DNA from 2 places in the Arthrobacter sp. SLBN-100 genome. Region 1 is predicted to be linked to the other one. Evidence: predicted binding sites of a transcription regulator. Region 1 holds the regulator's gene; the other holds the start of a gene.
What was found. The regulator HspR, encoded in region 1, represses chaperone genes until heat shock. The targets are predictions, from matches to a motif close to AAGTTGAGTCNNNNNGACTCAACTT.

Region 1 (5,165 bases):
TGGGTCGACGGGTAAGCAGAACGTCAAGCTGGTTGCCGATGACAGCTGGACCGAGGGCGGGATCACGTACAACAACCGCCCGGCGGCCGGCACCAGCATCGGCACGCTCGGCCCGACAGCCACCAACACCAGCTACAGCGTTCCGCTGACGGTCACTGGCCTGGCCGCCGAGCTCGGCCAACAGCTCTCACTTGGCCTGGACACCAGCAGCAGCGACGGCCTGCTCCTCAGCTCCAAGGAGGCCGGCAGCGCGGCCGCACCCCGGCTGGTGCTCACACTGAGGTAGGTTGCAACGGTGTATCGGACAGAAGTAAGCGGTCTTTCGATTGCCTACGAACGGACCGGTAAGGGCCCGGCGTTGGTGCTGCTGCATGGCTTTTCCCTGGATTCACGGATGTGGCGGCCACAACTGGAAGAACTCTCCGATGACTTCACGGTGTTTGCCTGGGATGCTCCCGGCGCAGGCCGCTCCTCCGATCCTCCCGGCCCCTTTGGACTCGGGGATTGGGCAGATTGCCTTGCCGGCTGCCTCCGTGCTGCCGGGCTCATGCGAGCACACATTCTTGGCCTTTCCTGGGGAGGAATCCTCGCGCAGGAGTTCTACCGTCGCCACCCGTCGTTCGTGGAGTCGCTGGTCCTGGCCGACACATATGCCGGCTGGAAAGGCTCCCTTCGCGATCCGCTTCCCCAACAGCGCCTTGACGCTTGCCTTCGTGATGCCTCGCTGCCGCCGGACGACTTTGTGGCAAAGTACCTTCCATCGATGTTCAGCCGCTCCCCTGGCCGGCAAGCCCTCGAGGAACTGGCGGGCATCATGCGCGGCTTCCATCCCTCAGGCTTCCGTCTGATGGCTAAGGCATCCGCCGTGGACACCCGTGAGATCCTGCCGACAATAGCCGTTCCCACCCTGCTGCTGTGGGGAGAATCGGACGGAAGATCGCCCATTACTGTTGCGCACCAGTTGCATGAGGGCATCGCCGGTGCACGGCTTTCTGTCATTCGTGAAGCCGGGCACGTCAGCAATCTGGAAAACCCGGAAGCATTCAATACGGAGATCCGCGACTTCTGCCTCAGGATCCCGCACTCGTAGTTTCCTGACCAGGGAGCCGGGCACACGAAAGCCCCTCAGCTGCCGCAGCGGGTAGCCACCGCAATCGGCGTTCCCTCAACGTCAAGGGTCCTGCGCGAAAAGACAAGAGAACCGGCCGGCAGGTAACGCAGACTGGGAGCAACCCGCCGGTCATCCGGCTCGCGCGTTTGCTACTCGGAGTGGAGTATCTCTTGGAAACCTATGATGCGCTTCTTGCGTCGATAACCCCCACGTCCGGCCCTACCCGGACCATCCCCGACCCGGCCACCGGCGAAACTGTTGGCGAGGCGCCCATCCACACCCTTGAATACCTGGAACAGGCCGTTGCCGCCGCCCAGGCAACGCAGCCGGCCTGGGCTGCCTTGGGCCACGAGGGCAGGTCGGCCGCCCTGCTCAAAGCAGCCGACGCCGTCGAACGCTCCGCCGAGGAGCTCGCCCGCCTGCTCTCCCGTGAGCAGGGCAAACCCCTCAATGGCCCCAACGCCCGCTTTGAAGTCGGGGCATGCGCCGCCTGGCTGCGCACCGCGGCCACTACCCCGCTGGAGCCGGAAACACTCGTGGACGACGGCGAAACGTACGCCGAACTGCACTACAAGCCCATCGGCGTCGTGGGTGCCATCGGCCCCTGGAACTGGCCCATGATGATCACCATCTGGCAGATCGCTCCCGCACTTCGGATGGGAAACGCGGTAGTGGTCAAGCCGTCTGAATACACGCCGCTGAGCGTCCTGGCGCTGGTATCAGTTATCAACGAAGAACTGCCCGAAGGCCTGCTGTCCGTGGTTTCCGGGGGCCGGGACGTAGGCGCCCGCCTCGCCGAACACCCGGCGGTCGGAAAGGTCATGTTTACGGGCTCCACCGCCACGGGCAAGGCCATCATCCGGTCCTCCGCGGACACCGTCAAGCGGCTCACCCTCGAGTTGGGCGGGAACGACGCCGGCATCGTCCTGCCCGACGCCGACCCCAAGGCGATCGCCGAAGGGCTTTTCTGGGGCGCCTTCATCAACACCGGCCAGACCTGCGCGGCCCTGAAGCGCCTCTACGTCCACGATGACATCTACGATGCCGTCTGCGAAGAACTCACCAAGGTCGCCGCGGCCATGCCCATGGGCAACGGCCTCGACGAGAACAACGTCCTGGGCCCGCTGCAGAACAAAGCCCAGTACAGCATCGTCGCCAACCTGGTGGACGCCGCCAAGGAATCAGGCGCGCGTATCCTGCTCGGCGGAAACCCCGATACCGCCCGGCCCGGCTACTTCTACCCCACCACCCTGGTGGCGGATATCGACGACGACAACCCGCTTGTGGCTGAGGAACAGTTCGGTCCCGCCCTGCCCATCATCCGCTACAGCACCGTGGACGAGGCCGTGGAGAAGGCGAACGCGCTCGACGTCGGACTTGGCGCCTCAGTCTGGTCCGCGAACCTCCCCGCCGCCCGCGAAGTGGCAGCGCGACTCCAGGCCGGCACCGTCTGGATCAACAAGCACGGGGCTGTGGACCCGCGGGTCCCGTTCGGCGGCGCCAAGCAGTCCGGTTACGGCCTTGAGTTCGGCGTCGAAGGACGCAAAGCCCTCGGCGTACCGCAGGTCATTAGCGGATAAGCACCACACCCCGGCGTCGCTGCCCCCGCCAATTACGGGGCTACCCCATTGCAGGGGCGGCGACGGTCCGGCCGGAGAGCTGGCTGCGGGCCCACCGGGCGAGCTTCTTGCCCTTGCCCTTCCACCAGTTGTCCTCGTCCTTGTCGTGGTGCAGGCGGAAGATGATGGCCATCAGCACGAACATGCCCATCACCACATCAATCCAGGACGCCAGCACCAGGGCAATCAGGACGGTCAGCCCGTTGGCGATGATGGACGGAATGGCGAGGGTCCGGAAAACCGTGCTGGCAACGTAGCGCCGGTGGGACCGGGGCACGGACAGGGCGCGCACCATGTCGAAGCACACACAGACCACCACCACCGTCTGGCCGAGCGCCAGCAGGATCTGGCCGGGAATGGAGCCGCTGAACGCGGCCACCGCCTCCATGCCCGGGCTCACGGCCGGGCCTTGCTTTGAGCATCAAACATCAAAACCCCCAGAAACTTGGAACCACTGCTGCTGATCCAGCAGTGGTTCCATTTAAGTTTCCGGGGGCGGGACCGTCACGAGTAGTAGGTACTCTAATTTCGGCCGGCCCGCTTAAGCCGGCACCTATTGCCCAATGGCCCGTGGCCGCCACAGCACCACAGCCTGCGACCGCGGCCGGGGGCGCTGGCCGCGGACCAGGCTCACCACGTCGCCTGCCGCGCCCGCCGCGAAGATCCGGGAATCGAACGGCTGCGGGCGCCGGCTGAGTTCCTCGGCGAGTTCCGAAACCCGGCGCTGCAGGGCGGCCACCTGGTTTTCGAGTTCCAGGATCCGCTTGATGCCTTCGAGCGAGACGCCTTCCTGGGACAGCCGCTGCACCTCGCGCAGCATGTTCACGTCCCGTTGCGAGTAGCGGCGGGACTTGCCGGGCGCACGGCTGGGGGAAACGATGCCCAGCCGGTCATATTGCCGCAGCGTCTGGGGGTGCATGTCCGCCAGTTCAGCCGCCACCGAGATCACAAAGATCGGCTGGTCGGAGTTGATGTCCACGGCTCACCCGCTGCTAAAGCCGGGCCTTGGCGGCCAGGCCCTCTCGGACGTCGGCTCCGGAGGTGGCTTCGGCAAACGCCTTGACCGCGGCTTCGGCTTCCTTGTTCAGGTTCTTGGGAACGGCGACGTCGATGGTCACCAGCAGGTCGCCGGTCCCCTTGGACGTCTTCACGCCTTTGCCCTTTACCCGCAGCGTACGGCCCGACGGCGTCCCGGCCGGCACGCGGACACGCACCTTTTCGCCCTCGATAGTGGGCACTTCGACGTCGGCGCCCAAAGCAGCTTCCGGGAAGGTGACCGGTACGTGGATGCGGAGGTTGTCGCCGTCGCGCGTGTAGAACTGGTGTGGCTGCACCGAGACGGTCACCACCAGGTCGCCGCTTCCGGCAGCACCGGGCTGGCCCTTGCCGCGCACGCGGACCTTCTGGCCGTCCTTGATGCCGGCAGGGATGCGGACATCGATGACCTCACCGCTCGGCTCGCGCAGTCCGATGGCGGTGCCGCGGATGGACCCGGCGAACGAAATACTGGTGGACGCTGTGCGGTCCGCGCCCTTTTGCGGGGCGCGCTGGAAGCCCGTTTGCCCAAAGCCGCCGCCGAACAGGTCGGCGAACTCGGGTGGAATGCCGCCGCTGGACGGGTTGAACCCGCCCGCGTGCCGCCCGGTGTTGCCGGTGAACAGGCCGCCGAACATGTCCTCGAACCCGGCACTGCCGGCACCGGCCCCGCCGGGAGCAAAACGCGCGCCGCTTCCCATGGCACGGATCGCGTCATACTGCTGGCGCTCTTCGGGATCGGAGAGCACTGAGTAGGCCTCGGAGATGTCCTTGAACTTCTTCTCGGAAGCAGTGTTCCCCGCATTCGTATCAGGGTGGTGCTGCCGCGCAAGCTTCCGGTAGGCCTTCTTGATGTCGGCGTCGGAAGCGTCCTTGGCAACACCAAGGATCTTGTAAAAATCCTTGTCCACCCAATCCTGGCTAGCCAATGGCGTTTCCTTTCAAAGTACAAAAGCGTTAAGGCGACATTACCGCTCAGCCGGAGCGGATGAGGGGGCCCGGGAGTGGCATCGGGCCTGCCGGAGCGTGGCGGCTTGGTCCGTAGGACAAAAGCCGCCACGCGTAGGGGCGGGGCCCCCTCATCCGCGGAGGCTGTAGGTGACTACGCCGGGACGGCCACAATCACCTGGGCTGCGCGGAGGACACGTTCGGCTGACTTGTAGCCGGAGCGGAGCACCTGGCTGACGGTGTCAACTTCGATGTCCTGGCCGGGCTGCTGGATGAGGGCCTCGTGGATGGTGGGGTCGAACTCCACACCGGTCTCATCGATGCGTACCAGGCCGTAGGTCTTCAGCGCATTCTCCAGCTTGGTGGCGATCGCGGCGAACGGACCGTCCGTGAGGTCGCCGTGCTGGCGGGCTGCGTCGATATCGTCCAGGACCGGCAGCAGCGAGTTCAGG
Region 2 (5,165 bases), 110 kb from region 1:
GATCGCGTTGCGGAAGTCCACAGTGCGGCCCTGGCCGTCGGTGAGGCGGCCGTCGTCGAGGACCTGCAGGAGGACATCGAAGACCTCGGGGTGCGCCTTCTCCACCTCGTCCAGCAGAATGACCGAGTAGGGGCGCCGGCGGACGGCTTCGGTGAGCTGGCCGCCTTCCTCGTAGCCCACATATCCGGGAGGCGCACCAACGAGCCGGGCCACCGAGTGCTTCTCGCCGTACTCGGACATGTCGATCCGCACCATGGCGCGTTCGTCATCGAACAGGAAGTCCGCCAGGGCCTTGGCCAGCTCGGTCTTACCGACGCCGGTGGGGCCCAGGAACAGGAAGGAACCGGTGGGCCGGTTGGGGTCGCTGATGCCTGCGCGGGCGCGCCGGACGGCGTCGGACACGGCCGTGACGGCCTTCTTCTGGCCGATGAGCCGCTTGCCCAGCTCCTCCTCCATGTGAAGCAGCTTTTGGCTTTCACCCTGCAGCATGCGGCCGGCGGGGATCCCGGTCCAGGCGGAAATGACCTCGGCGATGTCGTCCGCGGTCACCTGTTCGGCCACCATCTGCCCGGATTTGTCCGTGACGGCGGCTTCGGCTTCCGCGGCAGCATTCAGCTCACGCTCCAGGGCGGGGATCTCACCGTAGAGAATCCGTGACGCCGTCTCCAGGTCGCCTTCGCGCTGTGCCTTGTCCGCCGTGGAGCGCAATTCGTCCAGCTTTGCCTTGAGGTCGCCCACCCGGTTGAGGCCCGCCTTTTCGGCCTCCCAGCGGGCGTTCAGGGCTGCCAGCTGCTCTTCCTTGTCCGCCTTGTCCGCACGGAGCGCCGCGAGGCGTTCCACGGAGGCTGCGTCCGTCTCCCCCTCCAGGGCCAGCTCCTCCATGGTGAGCCGGTCGACGGCGCGGCGGAGCTGATCGATTTCCTCGGGGGCAGAGTCGATCTCCATCCGCAATCGGGACGCGGCTTCATCCACCAGGTCGATGGCCTTGTCCGGCAGTTGGCGGCCGGAAATGTAGCGGTTGGACAGGGTTGCTGCGGCCACCAGTGCCGAGTCGGCAATAGTCACCTTATGGTGCGCCTCGTAGCGCTCCTTCAGGCCGCGGAGAATGCCGATGGTGTCCTCAACGCTGGGCTCCCCCACATACACCTGCTGGAAACGGCGTTCGAGGGCCGCATCCTTCTCGATGTTCTCGCGGTATTCGTCCAGCGTGGTGGCACCGATCAGCCGCAACTCACCGCGGGCCAGCATGGGCTTGAGCATGTTGCCCGCGTCCATCGAGGAATCACCGGTGGCGCCGGCCCCTACAACGGTGTGGATCTCGTCGATGAAGGTGACGATCTGACCCTCGGAGCCCTTGATCTCCTCCAGGACAGCCTTGAGCCGCTCCTCGAACTCACCGCGGTACTTCGCACCCGCAACCATGGAGCCGAGGTCCAGGGAGATCAGCGTCTTGCCACGCAGGCTTTCCGGGACGTCGCCCGCCACCATGCGCTGGGCCAGCCCCTCCACGACGGCCGTCTTACCCACGCCCGGTTCACCGATGAGCACCGGGTTGTTCTTGGTGCGGCGGCTCAGGACCTGGACGACGCGCCGGATTTCAGAGTCCCGGCCGATCACAGGGTCCAGCTTGCCGGCACGGGCCATGGCGGTGAGATCAGTGCCGAACTTTTCCAAGGACTGGAAGGTGTTCTCCGGGTCGGGGCTGGTGACCTTCCGGTCCCCGCGGACACCCGGCAAGGCGGCGAGCAGGGCCTCATGGGAGGCGCCGGCGTCGCGCAGCACCCGGGCCGCGGCATCATTTCCGCCGGAGAGGCCGAGGAGGAGGACCTCGGTGGAGACGAACGTATCGCCAAGCCGGTCGGCTTCCTCCTTGGCGTTCTGGATCGCCTGCAGTGCAGGCCGGGAGAGCTGCGCCTGCTGGCTGGAGCCGCCGGAGGTAGCCGGCAGAGCCTTGATGGCACTGCTGGCCTGGACGCTGACCGCATCCGGGTCGGCGCCGGTGGCGCGCAGAAGCGCCACCGCGACCCCCTCACGCTGGTCCATCAGCGCCTTGAGCAGGTGGGCGGGTTCCACCTGCGGGTTGCCGGCCGTGGAGGCGTTCATGGCCGCAGCCGAGAGAGCCTCCTGGCTCTTGGTGGTGAATTTGACGTCCAAAGAGAGCTCCTTTCGGGGTTGCCCGGATTCTTGGGTTGAGTCTACTACGCTCAACTTTAATTTGATGCCGCTTCTGTTGGCTGTTTGCCTAAAGCGAAACACTTCGCTAACACCAGCGATAGAGGCGACTGACCCTGTTGGACTGGCACCATTGCGGTTCCCCTTCGGCGCCGGTCGCCCTAGGATCACCTTGTGACCGGGGCGGATGGTGCCGCCGGCAGACGGGAGACAGGACAGGCAATGAAGAAATTTGTTGTTCTCTACATCGCAGCTCAATCAGCGCAGGCGCAAATGGCCGAGAGCTCGCCGGAAGCCGCCCAGGAGGGGATGAAGGCCTGGATGGCTTGGGCTGAGCGGGTCGGCGAAGGCATGGTGGACCTGGGGAACCCGCTCGGGGCCGGCAGGGACATCAATGCAACCGGCTCGTCAGAGACCAATACCGGGGTGTCCGGTTACACGATCCTCCAGGCCGAGGATCTGGACAGCGCCCAGGCATTGCTGGAGGGGCACCCGCACCTCATGATGCCTGGCGCGAGCATCCAGGTGTACGAATCCCTCGACCTGCCGGGCATGTAAACCTTCGGCACATCAAGTCAACAGGACCGCAAAGCAACCGGCGGGTGATTCCCCCCAGACGCCGCCCGCCGGTTGCTTTATCCGCCCCGCGCCGATTTTACCGGGCTTTGCGATGGTTGTCACTAGATGTGACTAATTCTGTAAATGTCGCCTGCCCGGCCTGCCTGCTCAAGCCGGGTAGACAGTGACCGACGTTGCTTTCACCACGAAGTGCACGGCGAGGCCCGGGGCGAGTCCCAGGTCTGCCGAAGCGGCGGGAGTGATGTCGGCAGCGAGGCTTCCTGCCCTGACCCGGATGAAATCACCGTGCGGTTCAAGATCGGTGATTGCCACCTTGAATGAATTGCGGGGGCTGCCATGCGCGTCATCAAGGAACACGGACACGGCCGACGGCGGGAACACGGCCACCGCTGCCGCGTTCCCTTCGGCTGCGGGAGAGTTGCCATCCACCCGCCGGCCCTCCACATGGCCGGAAACAGACCAGCCCTCCGCAGTCCTGATCCCGTCGCCGGCGAGGGTCCCGGGCACCAGGTTCAACCCCGCCAGCCCTGCTGAGAACCTGCTGCGGGGCCGCTGGAGCACTTCCCGGGTGGGGCCCTCCTCCGTAATCCTGCCGTTCTCGAGAATGACAACGCGGTCGGCCAGCATCAGGGCGTCCAGGACGTCATGGGTGATGATGATCGCCTGCCGGTCGGCGAGGACCCGCTTGAGCAGGCGGCGCAGGAGCGGCGCCGAGTGGATGTCCAGCGCCGCCATGGGCTCGTCCAGGAGAAGCAGCCCGGGATCCGCGGCGAGCGCCCGGGCAATGGCAACACGCTGGGCCTGGCCGCCGGAGAGCCCTTCGGGACGCCTGGCCTGAAGATCAAGGGCTTCCACCTCGGCGAGCCAGCCCAACGCGTCTGCTTTGGCCTGTTTCCTCGATGCACCTGCACTGCGCGGCCCGAAAGCCACGTTGTCCACTGCGCTAAGGTGCGGGAACAGCAGGGGCTCCTGGGCGAGCAGCGCAGTGCCCCGGTGATGCGGGGGCGTCCACGTGCCCCGGCCGGCCGAGAGCTCGAACAGGGTCCGCCCGTTGAGCTCGCCCCGGCCGCTGTCGGGCCGAAGCAGGCCTGCGATCACGGACAGCAGCGTGGATTTGCCCGCGCCGTTCGGGCCCATCACGGCCACCGTCTCGGTGGGTCCCAGCGCCAGGGCCACATCGAATCCCCGCGCGGCCACGGCTGCCTCAAGCGCAAACGTCACGGGCCGTCCCTTCCCGCTGCCGCAGCCGTCGTCGTCCGTTGGGTCCAGAAAGCCGCGCCTTCGCCGGCTGGCCGCCGGTAGGCGAGTGCCACCACGCCGACTGCCACGGCCATCAGCACCAGGGAAAGGGCAACGGCGGCGTCCGGGTCTGTTTCACGCTGCAGGTAGATTTCCAGCGGCAGGGTCCGGGTCACCCCTTGGAGGCTGCCCGCGAAAGTCAGCGTGGCACCGAATTCACCGAGGCTTCGGGCGAAGGACAGTACCGCTCCGGAGGCCAGCCCGGGCAGCACCAGCGGCAGCGTGACCCGGCGGAAAACCCGGCCGGGCGAGGCCCCCAGGGTCGCCGCCACCGCTTCATACCGTTCACCCCCGGTCCGCAGCGCACCCTCCAGGCTGACCACGAGGAACGGCAAGGCCACAAACGTCTGTGCCAGGACCACGGCGGTGGTGGAAAAGGCAATCTGCAGGCCCAGGATCTCGAGACTCCGGCCCAGGAGGCCCTGGCGGCCAAAGGTGTAGAGGAGTGCGATGCCGCCCACCACCGGCGGCAGCACCAGCGGGAGCAGCACCAGGGAGCGCAGGAGGCCCTGCAGCCGGAACCTGCCCCGGGCCAGGACCAGGGCCAACGGCACCCCAAGGACGATGCACAGAACCGTACTGGCCGCAGAGGTGCGCAGGCTCAGGCCCAGGGCCGACAACGCCGGGGCCGAGGTGACCAGGGGAAGGAAGTCCGCCCACTTCACCCTGGCAAGCATCGCGAACAGAGGCAGGATCACCAGCAACGCGGCAAGGACCGCCACCATGTAGGTCCAGCGCGGAATGCCCCGGTAGGCGTGGCTCACGTCGTGCCGCATCAAGGCCGGCTACTGCCAAAACCGGCTTCTGCCAGCACCTGTTGGCCTTCCGGGCCGGTCACGAGGTCCAGGAAGGCTTGCGCGGCAACGCTGTTCCTGCCGTTAGCCAGCGCTGCGATGGGGTAGCTGTTGACGGCAGCTGCAGCTTCAGGGAAGGGCACGGCTTCCACCTTTCCTGCTGCTGACGTGACGTCGGTGACGTAGACCAGCCCGGCGTCCGCTTCACCGGAGATGACCTTTCCGAGCACGTCCGTCACGGAGTTTTCCTCGCTGACCGGGAACAGGTCCGTTCCCGTTTGGTGTTCGACGGCGGCCGTGGCGGCCCCGCAGGGGACCTGC

Region 2: the regulator HspR is predicted to act here: its motif matches at 2,187-2,211, upstream of clpB (ATP-dependent chaperone ClpB).

What each region holds. Positions count from the first base shown of each region.
Region 1 is NZ_VFMY01000001.1:2,556,152-2,561,316, forward strand. Features, by position in the region: gene FBY31_RS11915 (CBM96 family carbohydrate-binding protein) at 1-286, shown strand, start outside; gene FBY31_RS11920 (alpha/beta fold hydrolase) at 296-1,090, shown strand; gene FBY31_RS11925 (aldehyde dehydrogenase family protein) at 1,282-2,691, shown strand; gene FBY31_RS11930 (hypothetical protein) at 2,732-3,118, opposite strand; gene FBY31_RS11935 (heat shock protein transcriptional repressor HspR) at 3,284-3,709, opposite strand; gene FBY31_RS11940 (DnaJ C-terminal domain-containing protein) at 3,723-4,694, opposite strand; gene grpE (nucleotide exchange factor GrpE) at 4,868-5,165, opposite strand, start outside.
Region 2 is NZ_VFMY01000001.1:2,442,823-2,447,987, forward strand. Features, by position in the region: gene clpB (ATP-dependent chaperone ClpB) at 1-2,154, opposite strand, end outside; gene FBY31_RS11425 (YciI family protein) at 2,395-2,730, shown strand; gene FBY31_RS11430 (sulfate/molybdate ABC transporter ATP-binding protein) at 2,899-3,972, opposite strand; gene FBY31_RS11435 (ABC transporter permease) at 3,969-4,826, opposite strand; gene modA (molybdate ABC transporter substrate-binding protein) at 4,826-5,165, opposite strand, start outside.